Regions from separate parts of the Pseudorhodoplanes sinuspersici genome, predicted to be linked through region 2. Evidence: predicted binding sites of a transcription regulator. Region 2 holds the regulator's gene; each other region holds the start of a gene.
What was found. Region 2 encodes HrcA, which represses chaperone genes, less so after heat shock. Its sites were predicted from a motif close to GTTAGCACTCNCNNNNNGNGAGTGCTAAC; they were not measured.
Positions count from the first base shown of each region.

Region 1: the regulator HrcA is predicted to act here: its motif matches at 3,653-3,681, upstream of groES (co-chaperone GroES).
Region 3: the regulator HrcA is predicted to act here: its motif matches at 4,135-4,163, upstream of groES (co-chaperone GroES).

Region 1 is NZ_CP021112.1:2,733,502-2,739,115, forward strand. It holds gene CAK95_RS13145 (hypothetical protein) at 1-57, opposite strand, end outside; gene CAK95_RS13150 (outer membrane protein) at 533-1,351, shown strand; gene groL (chaperonin GroEL) at 1,510-3,153, opposite strand; gene groES (co-chaperone GroES) at 3,300-3,596, opposite strand; gene CAK95_RS13165 (hypothetical protein) at 3,923-4,426, shown strand; gene CAK95_RS13170 (DUF47 domain-containing protein) at 4,513-5,154, shown strand; gene CAK95_RS13175 (inorganic phosphate transporter) at 5,166-5,614, shown strand, end outside.
Region 2 is NZ_CP021112.1:1,813,366-1,818,979, reverse strand. It holds gene dnaK (molecular chaperone DnaK) at 1-468, opposite strand, end outside; gene CAK95_RS08905 (hypothetical protein) at 1,418-2,407, shown strand; gene grpE (nucleotide exchange factor GrpE) at 2,499-3,131, opposite strand; gene hrcA (heat-inducible transcriptional repressor HrcA) at 3,258-4,349, opposite strand; gene CAK95_RS08890 (MFS transporter) at 4,417-5,614, opposite strand, start outside.
Region 3 is NZ_CP021112.1:4,233,884-4,239,497, forward strand. It holds gene CAK95_RS20540 (RrF2 family transcriptional regulator) at 40-525, shown strand; gene CAK95_RS20545 (hypothetical protein) at 548-883, opposite strand; gene CAK95_RS20550 (alpha/beta fold hydrolase) at 1,065-1,934, shown strand; gene groL (chaperonin GroEL) at 2,010-3,653, opposite strand; gene groES (co-chaperone GroES) at 3,702-4,016, opposite strand; gene CAK95_RS20565 (usg protein) at 4,327-4,596, shown strand; gene CAK95_RS20570 (hypothetical protein) at 4,614-5,039, shown strand; gene CAK95_RS20575 (fumarylacetoacetate hydrolase family protein) at 5,057-5,614, opposite strand, start outside.

The DNA of each region.
Region 1 (5,614 bases), 920 kb from region 2:
TGCGGCTGCAGCAAATCCGCTGCCCAGCAAGGCAGCAAGCACAACAAGAAAACGCATCAAGATTCTCCCGCGATCCTTTTGCGAATCTAGCATCGGGGTGGTGCGTGGTCACGGTAGAAGCGTGTTCGTCACGCGGCAAAGCAGGAGCTTTGCCGCTATTGGTTGAGGCCAGGTTGGAAAGACCAGCAAGTGTCAAATCAATAAAGGTCGAATCAGCGACATCGCCTGAGAGACGCGCGTAACGGCTCAGCCTTGTGGCACAGCGTGGCCTGGCGTGACCAGAAGGCACCCGTTGAAATGTTGCGGTGGCGATGGCGATCTTGCGGACCGCTCAGGCATGCGATGAACCGTGATGCTGCGCTATGCGCTATTACTGCCTGTGATGGCGGCTGTTGCATCTTTGCATCGTTGACCAAAAAAGCTGGGGTAGTGCCTCCCAGGCAAAGCTGAGTGCGCTCTAAGCCAAGCGGCTCGCGAGAACATCGGCTAAGAATGTCCAGCGTTTGGCTGTATTTTAAAGGACCCCTATTGCATGCGCGCACTGATGCTTGGCGCTCTCGCCGCCACGTTTGTTGCACCGGCCTTGGCCGCGGACATTGCGCCGCGCATGCCGGTCAAAGGTCCGGTGATGGCGCCGGCCTATAATTGGACCGGGTTTTATGTCGGTGGCCATATCGGCTATGGCTGGGATCCTGCAAGCGCCACGTTTAATCCGGCGACATACGCGGCAGCGACCGCACCCACGTTGATCGTCTCCAGCGCCACTGCGCCGTTTGGTTTGTCGGTCGATCCGTCCGGCGTGCTCGGCGGTCTGCAAATTGGCGGCAATATCCAGAACGGTGCGTTCGTTTATGGCCTCGAAGCCGACATCACGTTTGCCAAGTTAAAGGAAGAAGCCAATCGCGGCTTTGCCGTCACGGGCACTGTGGGTGGTGACAACGGCGATTTCACCGGCAATGTCTATCTGCGCCAGAAAATGGATTATTTCGGCACCGTGCGTGGTCGGCTGGGTGTCGCTCATGACACTCTGTTGCTTTATGCGACAGGCGGTCTTGCCTGGGGCCGCGTGAACACGACCTTCGGGGTCAACAACATTGTGCTGGCCAATCCGGCAAACTGGGGTGGCCCCAATCCGCCGCCCTATCCGGTCAGCGCGTCGTCCAGTGACACACGCTTCGGATACGCTGTCGGCGGTGGTCTGGAATGGGCTTTCGCGCCGAAATGGACGATGCGGGGCGAGTATCTCTACATGGATCTCGGCTCGGGTGACGCGCTCATCATTCCAGGTGGCGTCGCCCATTCCGATCTCACAACGCACATTGCCCGCTTCGCCATAAACTACCGCCTCTAAGCGGCTCCGGCCTCGGCCCTAGTAAAAGAGCGGGGCAGCAGCCCCGCTCTTTTGTTTCCAATGCATCAACCCAGAGACCGCCAGACATCGAATGCAAAAAAAGGCTCCGGCATATGCCGGAGCCTTTCGCATTCAGACGATGGCCTGGTAGGACGGGCTTAGAAGCCCATGCCGCCCATACCACCCATGCCACCGCCGCCCGGCATCGCCGGCGCCGGTTCTTTCGGCAGCTCGGCCACCATGGCTTCGGTGGTGATCAGGAGACCGGCGACCGAGGCCGCATCCTGCAGCGCCGCGCGCACGACCTTGGCCGGATCGACGATGCCGGCTTCCAGCATGTCGACATAGCTTTCGTTCGCTGCGTTGAAGCCGAAGGTCTCGGACTTGTTCTCAAGCACCTTGCCGACCACGATCGAGCCTTCGACGCCGGCATTTTCCGAGATCTGACGGATCGGCGCTTCGATCGCCTTCAGGACGATGTTGATGCCGGCCTGGATGTCGGAGTTCTCATTGGTGATCTTGCCGACCGCCTTCTTGGCGCGAAGGAGAGCGATACCGCCGCCCGGAACGATGCCTTCTTCAACAGCAGCCCGGGTGGCGTTGAGCGCGTCTTCGACGCGATCCTTCTTTTCCTTCACTTCGATTTCGGTCGCACCGCCGACCTTGATCACCGCAACACCGCCGGCGAGCTTGGCCAGACGTTCCTGCAGCTTTTCCTTGTCGTAGTCGGATGTGGTTTCCTCGATCTGCGCCTTGATCTGCGCAACGCGGCCCTCGATGTCCTTGGGCTTACCCGCGCCTTTGACGATCGTGGTCTTTTCCTTCTCGATGATCACCTTCTTCGCGCGGCCCAGCATGTTGAGGGTCACGGTTTCCAGCTTCATGCCGAGATCGTCGGAGATGAGCTGGCCGCCGGTGAGGATCGCGAGGTCTTCCAGCATGGCCTTGCGGCGATCGCCGAAGCCCGGAGCCTTCACCGCAGCGACCTTCAGGCCGCCGCGCAGACGGTTGACCACGAGGGTCGCCAGCGCTTCGCCTTCGACGTCTTCAGCGATGATCACCAGCGGCTTGCCCGATTGTACGACGGCTTCGAGCAGCGGCAGCATGGCCTGCAGACCGGAGAGCTTCTTCTCGTGCAACAGCACGTATGCGTCTTCCATCTCCGCGATCATCTTCTCGGCGTTGGTCACGAAATACGGCGACAGATAGCCGCGGTCGAACTGCATGCCTTCGACGATGTCGACTTCGGTGTCGAGGGACTTGGCTTCTTCGACAGTGATGACGCCTTCATTGCCGACCTTCTGCATCGCCTGGGCGATCATCTTGCCGATGGTCTGGTCGCCGTTGGCGGAGATGGTGCCGACCTGTGCGACCTCGGCGGACGAAGCGACCGGCTTCGCGCGCTTCTCGATGTCCTTGAGGACGGCGGTTACGGCGATATCGACGCCGCGCTTCAGGTCCATCGGGTTCATGCCGGCCGCAACCGACTTCGCGCCTTCGCGAACGATGGCCTGGGCCAGCACTGTCGCCGTGGTCGTGCCGTCGCCGGCGCGATCGTTGGTCTTCGAGGCGACTTCGCGCACCATCTGTGCGCCCATGTTTTCGAACTTGTCTTCAAGCTCGATTTCTTTCGCCACCGTCACGCCGTCCTTGGTGATACGCGGTGCACCGAACGACTTGTCGATCACGACATTGCGGCCTTTCGGGCCGAGCGTGACCTTCACCGCATTGGCGAGAACATCGACGCCGCGCAGCATCCGCTCGCGGGCATCGCCGGAAAATTTTACGTCTTTCGCTGACATTGGAAACTCCGATGTTGGTTGCTCCCTATCCGTCGTCATCGCCGGGCTTGACCCGGCGATCCCGCTTAGGGAGGCAGTGTGCTCTCCTCATCGGGATGGCCGGGACAAGCCCGACCATGACGAACGAGAGAGCGCGAAAACTCTGATCAGGCGATCACGCCCATGATGTCCGACTCCTTCATGATGAGGAGTTCTTCGCCTTCGAGCTTCACCTCGGTGCCCGACCACTTGCCGAACAGCACGCGATCGCCCGCCTTCACGTCGATCGGGATGAGCTTGCCGGCTTCGTCACGGCCGCCCGGGCCAACAGCGACGACTTCGCCCTCCTGCGGCTTTTCCTTCGCGGTATCGGGAATGATGATGCCGCCCTTGGTCTTTTCGTCAGCCTGGATACGACGCACAACCACACGGTCATGCAGGGGGCGGAATTTGGTCTTGGCCATGTTTTCCTCGTGGGGATTGCACGCTATCGCGTCTGAATTCGCTGAATTTGCAACTATTTGGCACTCAGCTGAAAAGAGTGCTAGCGGGTTGCGGACATACGGGGCGGAAGGGTCTTCTGTCAAGACAGGATGACGGTCGTTGGCTGTCGCTTGGCCGTCTGCCGCCACCGATCCGGCGGATATCTTCCGGTATAGTGTGGCCGTCTGTGGATGCTGCGCGGGCCGTTTTGCCCAAATGTCTTGCACATTCGAGGACTTAGCCGCAGAGTAGAGAAAATGTGATGTAAAATGGGAGTTTGTACACTCCCTGCAGTCGAGGTTGAACCATGGTGTTTGTGCGGCGTTCTGATCCGATCAAGACTGGTGTGCTTGTTCTGCTTGCAGGACTTGCCGTCGCCGGCTGCGCGAGTCAGGGCCCGTCCGAAGGCACGATCGCACCGGCTGCGACGCCGCCAGATCTTCCGCCGGCGATCAAGCCACAGGAAATCACCGGACGTTGGGGACTTGCGGCCTTCCACAATCAGAGCGACCTCAAGCGAACCGAAACCGCAGCCCGTAACGGCTGCAAACAGCCCTACAATATCGGGATGGGTCCGACCGGCGGCGTGATCATGCATATGCCGGACAAGGCGCAGCCTGAAGAGCTGCGCATGAAGGGCGGCCCGGGTAACAAGACTTATATCGGCCCACCCGGTGAGCCGGCTGGCGGCACGCAGGATCGCGAAATCACCTCGTTCGATGGTCGTACCATGACGGTGCGCTTCCTCGATCCGGAAGTGTCCAGCCGTTATGGCACGCAGATCTACGTCCGCTGTGCGCCGCGGGCGTAAGGCTGAAGCATTGTCATAATAACGTCATCTGCCAGCCTCGAATCGGATAGCGTCCGGCGCGACTGAGCCGTGCCGGAGATGCGCTCATGATGCGCTGGTTCAACGCGCTGCTCCCGAAGGAGGAGCGCTTTTTCGATCTGTTCGCGCAGCATTCGAAAACCCTGGTGGCAGGCGCCGATGCGTTGCGGACCATGCTGGATGGCGGCGATGCCGTCGCCGAGAATTATCAGCTTGTGATGGATCGCGAACACGATGCCGACGTCATCACGCGCGACATTCTCATTGCCGTCCAGCGCACCTTCATCACTCCGTTCGACCGCGGCGCGATCAAAGAGCTGATCACGTCGATGGATAATTCCATCGATCAGATGCAGAAGACCGCGAAGTCGGTGATGATCTTCGAATTGCGCGAATTCACGCCGCAGATGCGCGAGATGGCTGACAAGATCAAGCGCTGCGCGGCTCTTGTCGAAGAAGCCATCCCGCTCCTGCAATCGATCAGCGCCAAAGCCGGACGGCTCAGCGAAATCACCGAAGAGATTTCCAGTCTGGAAGGCCAGGCCGACGAGCTCCACGACAGCGGATTGAAGGAACTTTATCGGCAGCATCGGTCGGACCCGATGGGCTTCATCACCGGCAATGAGGTCTATGACCATCTCGAAAAAGTGGTCGACCGTTTCGACGACGTGGCCAACGTGATCCACGCCACCGTGATCGAACACGTCTGACGGACATCATTGTGGACGGCTCGCTTGTTCTTCCGCTGCTGATTGCCCTGATTGCAGTTGCGCTTGCCTTTGACGTCATTAACGGCATGCACGATGCCGCCAATTCGATTGCGACCATTGTGTCGACGCGGGTGTTGCGACCGCATTACGCGGTCGCCTGGGCGGCCTTCTTCAATTTCATCGCATTCCTGGTGTTCGGGCTGCATGTCGCGAACACGATCGGTACCGGCATCGTATCCGCCGAGATCGTGGATTCACGGCTGATCTTTGCCGCGCTCATGGGTGCAATCTCGTGGAATCTGATCACCTGGTATTACGGCATTCCGTCCAGCTCCTCGCACGCGCTGATCGGCGGTCTGGTCGGCGGCGGTCTCGCCAAGGTCGGCTTTTCCTCCATCGTCTGGTCTGGCCTTGCAAAGACCAGTGCGGCCATCGTGTTGTCACCGCTGACCGGATTCGG
Region 2 (5,614 bases):
GTCCTTGGTCGCCTGGCGCTGGGCATCGTTGAAGTAAGCAGGAACGGTGATCACCGCCTGCTCGACCTTATGGCCGAGATGGGCCTCGGCCGTCTCCTTCATCTTTTGCAGGATGAAGGCGGAAATCTGCGAGGGCGAGTAGGTCTTGCCGTCGACCTCAACCCAGGCATCGCCGTTGCTGGCTTTGGCAATCTTGTAGGGGACAAGCTTCTTGTCCTTTTCCACCGTCGGATCGTCATAGCGGCGACCGATAAGCCGCTTGACCGCAAAGATGGTCTTTTCCGGGTTAGTGACCGCCTGGCGCTTCGCCGGCTGGCCAACCAACCGCTCGCCGTCGTCCGTGAATGCGACGATCGAGGGTGTGGTGCGCATGCCCTCCGCGTTTTCGATAACCCGCGGGGTTGTTCCTTCCATCACGGCCACGCACGAATTGGTGGTGCCGAGGTCGATACCAATGACCTTCGCCATATCTCATTCCTCTCTTTCAGGCAGATCGGCCGGGCCCTGAGCCGGCACCCGGATGGACGGTTTGAGGCGGGTGTTGCCCGCCACGTCTGCTCCGACCCCCTCTATATGATCTCACGCCGCAGCCCTGCGGCGTCTTGGCTCATATAGGAGGAGCCCCTAGGGCCGCAAGGACTTGAGGGGGTTTTGCGCGTTGTTCGAGCGGGTCCGGGCCGTATCCGATAGACCGCGATCGGGCGATCGATCGTCGAAACGACGGGATCGAGCCAATCCGGGACGCCTCCGGTCTCCACAGGCGCCCAAAACCCCGTTTCGGCACCGCCAGAATTCTGGGGGCGAGTGAGGATCGGCTTCAGTGCTGCTGTGACCGGGAGCCCCAGCACATTGGGCCGGGTCAGGGCCAAAATATGGGCAATGTGAAAAACAAGCCAGGTGTGCAATTGCCATAACCGGAATGCCGAACCAGATCGCGCAAGGCCTCGGCCGAATGGCGATACTGATCGTCAACCATCCCGTCGGAAAAAGACGGCGCAGACTATCAAACGGACCACCGCGGCCATGAGACACACGGCGGAGAAAGCCCGCATGGACGAGACGCGAAACGAATTGGAAACAACGATTTTGGTCCGCAGCTGATTTTCGAACACCCGATGATCCGCGCACAGGGCCGCTGTCAGGACAACCATGGTTCGCCGCGCGACATGTGATGCGTTCACAACAGCGCGGTGAGCACACGGGAAGCTGGCGCATCGCATCGCTCAGGCGCGGCCAATGCACCTCGTAAGGTTACAACAGCGGCAGACGCGTCGCGCTCGCACAGCGGCGGCGCAATTCCAGACGATACGCTGCGAATGCCTTCAGTCCGCCCCGTTTGGTGGTACAGTCCAACGCCAGTCACTCGCGGCTATGCCTGTTCCCCACGCCCGGAACGCAAAATCGAAAAAGACCAAGCATGATCCTCCCACGCCTGATCCCGTCTCTTTTTGTTGCCGTTTTGACGCTCGCCCCGAGCACACTTGCCTCCTGGCAAGCCAAAGCGGCGGATGCCGTCTTCCCGGTGGGATCGCTGGTTGGCCTTACGCCACCAGCAGGAATGGTGGCATCCAGAACGTTTCCCGGTTTCGAAGATCGCGAAAAAAAGGCCGGCATCGTCATCACCCAATTGCCGGGTGAGGCCTACGAACAATTTCTCAAATCGATGAATTCGGGCGCGATCGAATTGCCCGGCGTCAGCAACGCCAAGCGTGAGATTTTGCTGACGGAAGGCGGCGCTGCGCATCTGCTGACCGGCGACCAGGAAGCAGAAGGCGTGAAATTTCGCAAATGGATGCTGATCACGCGCCGCGCGATCACCGGCCGCGGCGCGGATTCAACGATGGCCTTCGTTGTGACCGCGCAGGTGCCGATAGACGCTGAAGACGCTTATTCAGATGCAGACATCCGAAAGGCGCTCGGCTCGGTGGCGTTGCGCGCGAACGTCCCCACCAAGGAGATCCTCGACAACCTGCCGTTTGAAGTGAACGAGCTTGCTAAATTCGAAGGCGTTCGCTCGTTGATTCCCGGTCAGGCGATCATGCTGACGGAACAGCCGGGCATGGAACCGCCCGTCGATCGTCCGTTCCTGATGATTTCGGTCGGCGGCCCGGCTCCATCGCAAGCCAGCGATCGCGCGGCCTTTGCGACCAACATCCTTCGCGGAATCCAGGGCTTCAAAAACCTGAAGCCGGTGTTTGCCGAACCGATGCGAATCGGTGGCAAACCCGGCTACGAAATCCGGCTCGAAGGACAGACAATGGCGCACGATACCGACGTCATGATCGTGCAATGGATGCGGTTCAGCGGCACCGGCTTTATCCGCGTCGTCGGCGTTTCGCCCAAGAAGGACTGGGGCGAGACGTTCACGCGCTTCCGCGCCGTCCGCGACGGCATCGATACGCGTTGAAAATTACAATGGTCCGTTCGTCCCCGCGCTGAGGCCGGCGAAGCCGGACCCCGAGTGCGGGAATGAACGCAAGAGAATGGCTTTGGCCGATCTATTTGCTCGCGCCGGAATTATCGTTCGCAACGGGCTCAGCCGGCGCGGCCTTCGGACCGCCCTTGGATACTGCGACCAGCGCCGGACGCAAAATGCGCTCGCCGATCACATAGCCCGGCTGAACCACCTCCACGATCGTGCCTGACGGCACCGAGGGATCGGGAACCTCGTACATCGCCTGATGCAGGTTGGGGTCGAATTTCTCACCCTGCGGCTCGATCTTGCGAATGCCGTTCTTCTCCAGCGCCTTCTGCAAATCGCGCTCGGTCAGTTCGACGCCTTCGATCAGCGAGTTCACCGCCGCATCAGCACCAGTGCGAAGATCGGGCCCGACCGCCTCCAGCGCACGACGGAAATTATCGGCCACGCCCAGAATATCGCGGGCAAATGACGCGATACCGTATTGGCGCGCATCGGCGACCTCGCGCTCGGTCCGCTTACGGAGATTCTCCATATCGGCAAGCGCACGCAGCAGCCGGTTCTTCATCTCGGCGGTTTCGTCGACCATCAGGGACGGATCGACATACGGCTTGGAAACCTGCGGCTTCGAACCTTCGAATTTCTTTTCTTGCGCCTCGCCGGCATTTTCGGTCTCGGGCGCCTTCGCGTCGGGCCGTGGCGTATCGTTCATCGCGTCCGTCCAATGGCAATTCTGGGGGTGAATTTTTTGTTTTGACGCGTTTTCTTCACGCGAACCGGTACCCACTTCGCTCGAAAACGCTATTCGCCCCCGATATCAGAACTTGTGGCAGAAAAATCAAGTTCCCGTTTGCCCGGACAGCATCCGGGAGACCACCTTGGCGGTATAATCCACCATCGGGATCACCCGCGCATAATTCAGCCGGGTCGGACCGATCACCCCGAGAACACCGACGATACGGCCGGCGGAGTCGCGATAGGGCGCGATGATGGTCGAGGAACCTGACAGCGAAAACAATTTGTTTTCGGATCCGATAAAAATACGCACGCCATCGGCCCGCTCGGCCCGGCCCAGCAGATCGATCACTTCCCGCCGCGTCTCAAGATCGTCGAACAAGAGCCGCACCCGTTCCAGATCGTCCAGCGCCTTGAGGTCGTCGAGCAGATGCGACTGCCCGCGCACGATCAGCTTGCGATCGTCATTGTCGCCGCCCGACCAGCTCGCGAAACCAGCGGCGACGATCTTCTGGGTGAGTTGATCGAGCTCAGCCCGGCCGGCTTCGAGCGCCCTCTCCAGTTCGAGCCGGACTTCGGCCAGCGTCTTGCCGCGGATGTGCGCGTTGAGAAAATTCGATGCCTCGGTCAGCGCCGAGGTCGGCAATCCGGGTGGGATCGGCAGGATGCGGTTTTCGACCTGTCCGTCCTCCGACACCATCACCACAAGGGCGCGTTCGGGCTCCAGCCGCACGAACTCAACATGCTTGAGCAGTACATTCTGTTTCGCGGCCAACACCACGCCGGCGGCGCGGGTGAGACCGGACAGCAATCCGGACGCTTGCGTCAGCACGTTGTCATAGGACTGACCGCGTCCGGCGACCTGCGCCTCGATCGCGCGCTTGTCGGCCTCGTTGATGTCGCCGATCTGCATCAGCGCATCGACGAAGAAACGCAGGCCCAGCTCCGTCGGCAATCGCCCCGCCGATGTATGCGGCGCATAAATAAGCCCGAGCTGTTCGAGATCGGACATCACGTTGCGCACCGATGCCGGCGACAGCGACACCTGCAGCAGACGCGAGACATTGCGCGAGCCGACCGGTTCGCCGGTCGTCAGATAGCTTTCGACGATCTGCCGGAAGATGTCGCGCGAACGCTCGCTCAAATCCGCGAGCGAAATCTGGGACGAACCGATCGGAATATCGTGCGACGCCAACGCCTGTAACTCCTTTTCCGCTCAAGAATTGTCCATCTTGCAGGACGATTTCAAGCGCCGAATACGATCACACCTTACGCCCGAATAACAGGATCGTCCCGACCGGCAACACGAAAGCGACAATCGTGGCGACGATCAGCAGACCGCCCAGCTCACCATAATCGCCGCGCTGGACCACAAAAATCTGGTTGAGATATTTGGCCTGCAACTGTCCGGCGACCAATGCCATGTTCATCAGCGAGGCCATCAGCGCGAACCAGGTCGCGCGATGGCCCGCCGGCGCATAGAAGGCGATCAACGTCAGCAACGGGATCATGCTGAGTTGCGCGAACGGCGACGCCGCTGCGGTGTCGATAATCGCAATCGATCGCGCGCCGAAACCGAACACCCGCTCGGTCCATTCATGCAGACCGAAATACAATCCGATGCTGGGCAGCGACAGGATCGAACCAATCACCGCGATCCAGAACAGTGTCTTGGTCACCGAATATTCGGTGAGCTGTTTGGCGAACACCCACATCGCGATGATGGCGAGAACGGCACCGGTCTGCCGCAGCACGCCGTAGAACTGCTCGTCGAATTTCAGGATGTCGAGCGTCCACCAGAAATAGCCGTCGCCGATCGTCGGCGTCGCGCGAAACGCGAAGATGATGATCGTGGTGTAGAAGATCGCCATCCGCGATTTGTGATCGAGATCGCGCGTGACGAAGACCAGCATCGTACAGATCACGGCCATCGACAAAACGAAGATGAATTCCTGCGCATAGGGAACACTCCCCAATGCGAGCGCCAGCACGGCTGCGCCGAAGGCGAGGCCGCCACCGAGAATGCGCCAGTCGATCGGGCGCGGCGCAGCCTTCTCCTGCCCGATCACGAACACACCGCTGATCGAGATCAACGGAATCACAAGACCGATCAGAAACACGGTCTCGCGACCGAACAATCCGGCCAGCACGCCCGATAAACCTGCAACGGCAACGATGCCGGCCGACAGCGACAGGCGGCCGAGCACCTGCACCATGCCCAGTTCGGATTTGACTTCGCTTTCCGGCCTTTCCGCACCGGTTGCATCGACGCGCGGCACCACCTCGGTCGACATCGCATCGGCGACGACATCCTGGATCACGGTGCCGATCACGATCAGCAGCGCGCCAAGCACGTAAAGCTGATCCGGCCGCATGAACATCAGCCAGCCGCCGGACGAACCAGCCAGTATGACGAGTCCTGATGCCGTGAGCAGCGCACCAATGAGGATGTAAACCCGG
Region 3 (5,614 bases), 2.4 Mb from region 2:
TACGGATATTTTTTATCTGCAATAGAGCGAGCGGTCAAGATGCGGCTGTCCGAAGGTGTGGAATGGGCTGTGCATTGCTGCACCATGCTGGCAGCGTTACCCGAGGGAAGGACGCTTGGCCCGGGAGATCTGGCGGCATTCTTCGAAGTGCCGAGGGCCTATCTCGCCAAGCATCTTCAAGCTTTGTCGAAGGCAGGAATTCTCAGCGCATCGCCCGGTCGTTCCGGCGGTTACCGCCTGGCGCGTGCGGCCGACGCGATCACGCTACGCGACATCGTTGTCGCGATTGAAGGAACAGCGCCGTGCTTCAGGTGTCAGGAAATCCGCCGGCGCGGGCCCACCGGTCAGCCACAGCGTTGCTACACCAGGCCGTGCGGCATCGCGCGTGCCATGTGGGCAGCGGAGAAGGTGTTTCTCGCCGAGCTTGGCAAGACCACATTGGCGATGCTGATTGCCGAAGCCGCACATGAGGTCTCGAAAGAACAGCAAGCGGCAACACAACGCTGGCTGAAACGGATCGCGTGATCGCCGTGTGAAGACGGACCGACTATCCGCCGCAATTGTAGATGAAGCCGATCGGCGTCGAGGTCCAGCACGGGCCGATGCTGCCGCCATTATACTGGCCGCGATAGAAGCCAGGCTGTCCAAAGCCGTAATACACCTGGCCATCCCAGCCGATGAAGCGCCTGTCCGTCATGTCTCTTTCGCGCCGTCGCTCGTGCTCGGTGCGCGGGTAGCCGGGCAGGAAGCCGTAGCCCTTCCAGGCCTGTTTCCGCACCGTGATCTTCGCCGGTTTCTTTTTGCCGGCCGCAAGCGCGTCGTGGGTCGCGACGGGCAGGACGAGCGAAAATGCGATGGCCAGCGGCAGGAGTTTGAGGGTCATTTCCAGCGATCTCAGGTTTCTGTCGTTCTGTAATGGTCGTATGGTCAAAACGAGGCGGTTTCTGTGAGCTCGAATATGTCGTTGTCATAGCACCATCCCGATCCTTCTCGTCGATGGCGACTTGAAGGGATCGTTTCCTTCGCGATTTGGTTATCGATGCGAACCAGTCATAGGAACTCCGATGCCCGTTTGCGTACAACATCGTCGTGTGACGATTGACGGTATCGATATTTTCTATCGCGAAGCTGGACCAGCGGATGCGCCGGTTGTGCTGCTGCCGCACGGGTATCCATGTTCATCCTACGAATTCAGGAATTATATGCGTGAACTGGGAGATCATTGGCGGCTGCTGGCGCCTGACTTTCCCGGCAGCGGTTACAGTGCCACACCGGAGAGCTTCGCCTACGATTTCGATGGCTTCGCCACCTTTCTGAACGACTTCACTGGCGCGCTGGGCGTCCACCGATTCGCTCTTTATCTGCATGACTTCGGTTCCTGGATCGGCCTGCGACTGGCCATGCGAGATCCTGGCCGCATCACCGCATTAATCGTTCAAAACGGTGATATCTATGAGGATGTGCTTGGTCCGAAATATGCCGGGCTTAAGGAAATGTGGAAATTGGAGAGCGGGGAGGGGATCGCTCGCTTGCGAGAATTTGTCTCTTTCGATCACTTTCGGGACGAGTTTGTGAACGATGTTCGGCCCGAACTCGCCGCGCGAATTCCTCCCGATCTTTGGACGCTGCACTGGGCACTCATGACGGAACAGCGCCGCAACAATGCAGCGCGTATCATCTATGATTTGAAAGACAATATCGCATGGTTCCCGCGTTATCAGGCATTTTTGCGCGAGCATCAGCCGCCGACCCTGATCCTTTGGGGACCGCAGGATGGATACATGCCAGAGGAATCGGCGCGCGCCTATTTGCGCGATCTACCGAAGGCCGAGTTGCACTTGCTCGACGGTGGTCACTGGCTGCTTGAGACAAATCTCGACGAGGCTGTCAGCCTCTCGCATGATTTCTTGCAGCGGCGCACGGCGGCGGGTTGATCGCAAAGAACTCACCAACAAAAAAGGGGCCGCTTTCGCGGCCCCTTCGCATTTCTCTTCGAGAGTATGGACTTCTTAGAAATCCATGCCGCCCATGCCGCCCATTCCGCCGCCAGCCGGCATCGCCGGAGCGTTCTTCTTCGGCAGTTCGGCGACCATGGCTTCGGTGGTGATCAGCAGACCGGCAACCGAGGCCGCATTCTGGATCGCGGCGCGCACCACCTTGGTCGGGTCGATGATGCCCTTGGTGAGCATGTTGCCATACTCGGCATTCTGCGCATCGAAGCCGTAAGAATACTGATCCTTCTCCAGCACCTTGCCGACGATCACCGAGCCGTCTTCGCCTGCATTGGTGGCGATCTGACGGGCCGGAGCCTGCAGGGCCTTGCGCACGATTTCGACGCCGGTCTTCTGGTCGTCGTTGTGGGTGCGGATCTTCTTCAGGGCTTCGGTGGCGCGGAGCAGGGCGACGCCGCCGCCCGGCAGGATGCCTTCTTCAACCGCAGCGCGGGTAGCGTGCATCGCATCGTCGACGCGATCCTTCCGCTCCTTCACCTCGACTTCGGTCGCACCGCCGACGCGGATCACCGCGACGCCGCCTGCGAGCTTGGCCAGACGCTCCTGCAGCTTCTCACGGTCGTAGTCCGAGGTGGTCTCCTCGATCTGCGCCTTGATCTGTTGCACGCGCGCGTCGATATCGGCTTTCTTGCCGGCGCCGTTGACGATCGTGGTGTTTTCCTTCTCGATCAGCACCTTCTTGGCGCGGCCCAGCATGTTGAGGGTCACGTTTTCGAGCTTGATGCCGAGGTCTTCCGAGATCGCCTGGCCGCCGGTCAGGATCGCGATGTCCTGCAGCATGGCCTTGCGGCGATCGCCGAAGCCAGGAGCCTTCACCGCAGCAACCTTCAGGCCGCCGCGCAGCTTGTTGACCACGAGGGTCGCAAGCGCTTCGCCTTCAACTTCTTCGGCGATGATGACGAGAGGCTTGGAGGTCTGGACCACGGCTTCGAGCAGCGGCAGGAGCTCCTGCAGGCCCGACAGCTTCTTCTCGTAGACAAGGATATACGCATCGTCGAATTCGGTGCGCATCTTGTCGGCGTTGGTGATGAAGTAGGGGGAAATGTAGCCGCGATCGAACTGCATGCCTTCGACGATGTCGAGTTCGGTCTCGAGCGACTTGGCTTCTTCGACCGTGATCACGCCTTCATTGCCGACCTTGGCCATCGCCTTGGCCAGGAAGTCGCCGATTTCCTTGTCACCGTTGGCGGAGATGGTGCCAACCTGCGAGATTTCGTCGTTCGAGGTGACCTTCTTGGAGTTCGACTTCAGGTGCTCGACGACCGCTTCGACCGCGAGGTCGATGCCGCGCTTCAGATCCATCGGGTTCATGCCGGCGGCAACCGACTTGGCGCCCTCCTTCACGATCGCCTGGGCGAGAACGGTGGCGGTGGTGGTGCCGTCACCGGCGAAGTCGGACGACTTCGAGGCAACTTCGCGCACCATCTGCGCGCCCATGTTTTCGAACTTGTCTTCAAGTTCGATTTCCTTGGCGACCGTCACACCGTCCTTGGTGATGCGGGGAGCGCCGAACGACTTGTCGAGGACGACGTTGCGGCCCTTCGGACCGAGCGTGACCTTCACGGCATTGGCGAGAACGTCCACGCCGCGCAACATCTTGTCGCGCGCGTCGACGGAGAATTTTACGTCTTTAGCTGCCATTGTTGTGTGTCCTTGAAATGGTTTTGGCTGATCTGATGAGGCGGCCTGTTAGGCGGCCTTCTTCTTGGCGGCGGCGCCTTCCAGCACGCCCATGATGTCGCTCTCTTTCATGATCAGGTATTCGACGCCGTCGATCTTGACCTCGGTGCCGGACCACTTGCCGAACAGAACGGCGTCACCAGCCTTCACGTCGAGGGGAGTGAGCTTGCCGGTCTCGTCACGGCCGCCCGGGCCGACGGCGACAACTTCGCCCTGCTGCGGCTTTTCCTTGGCGGTATCCGGGATAATGATGCCGCCGGCGGTTTTTTCATCGGATTCGGTGCGCTTGACGACGACACGGTCGTGAAGCGGGCGGAACTTCATGGGTATCCTCCATAGATGATTGCGAACGCAAAATTTGAGACGGAAGAACCGGGTTGGTGCCCCGGTTGGCTGCGATCTAAGGCCAGCCGATCCGCGCGCAAGGGGTTTGACCGAAATTTTTAGCACTCGTCAAGCGTGACTGCTATCAGTGTTAGGAAGGGTTAACGCTGGGGATCGTTTTGAACTGTCAGCAGTCTGTCGTATATGCTGCTAACGCCTTGATTTTAGGAACGAAATTCAAATTTTGGGCTTGTCTTATTCAAGAGCCCGGTTGGACAATGTCCGAGCTGGGAATCACTTGAGGACGCACATGCTCTCAGAAGATTTCAAAAAGCAGGTGAAGGGATACGGACTGACGACGGCGGAAATTCTTTATCGGCGGCCCGACCACCCCTGGCTTCTGCAAACCTACGTCTGGCAAAATTACGATCTCTGTCCCGATTTTCCGGAGCTGAACCAATTTCTCCGTTTCTGGCAAAAGTCGATCGAAGGCGCACTGCACACCGTCACGGTGGCACATTCGCGTCTGATCAAGCCGTCGGAGATCAAGCCGGTCGACGGAATATTCCGGCTGAACTGAGGTCCGGCCCATTCCAAATGGGACAAGCGCGCAGTCGCGCCCGGCTGGCCGGTTTTGCCCTGATGGTAGCGGCCCTGTTGCTACAACAGACAGTTGACGCTGCATCGGCGCCGAAGCGTCTCAAAGCATTGCCGCCGTCGATCCTCGGACTGTGGGCGTATGAGCCGGCGGATTGCGGTAACCCGGACAGCGATGGCCACTTGACGATCGAAGCGAAGACAGTGCTGTTTTTCGCGTCCGGCTATGACATCAAACGCATCGTGCAGCGGCCGGATGGTTCGTGGCGCGCATCAGGTTCTCGCTCGGACGAAGGCGAGGCGGGCCGCACGCGCGACTCTCTCACGCTGAAGCTGGTCGCACCGGATCAGCTTCATGTCATAACTGGAGGTCCGGAAGGGCACGTCTATCATCGCTGCAAGGCGCCACCGCCCGGGCAGAAATAAGTGCGCCGCGAGCGACCTTATTTCTCCGCGACGATCTTGGTCCGCAGAGACATGATGCCTTCGAACGAAATCACCATGTCGTCGCCGGCCTTAAGATAAAGCTCGCTGGCATTTGGCTGGCCGACGGCAACGCCGCTCGGTGCCCCCATGGCGATCAGGTCGCCAGGCTGGAACACGACATAACGCGAGAAATGCTCGAGCACGTCGCCGATCTTGTAGAGATAATCACTGGTATGCGAGCGCAGACGGCGCTGACCATTCACATCGCAGGTCACCCAAAGAGCGTCGGTGTCGGGGACTTCGTCCATTGTCAGGATGTAAGGGCCGGTCGGCGCAAAGCCTGGCATGTTCTTGGCCGTCCAGAAGCGGGTGCCTGATACGACTTCGCGCTTCTGGATCTCGCGGGCGCTGATATCGTTTGTGAGCGTAAATCCCGCGATATAATCCATCGCCTCGGCTTTCTTCACGCGATGCGCGCGTTTGCCGATGACGTAGCAAAGCTCCGGCTCGTAATCGAGTGTGGTGATATCGTTGGGCTTCACCACGTCGTCGTCATCACCTGACATCGTATCGAC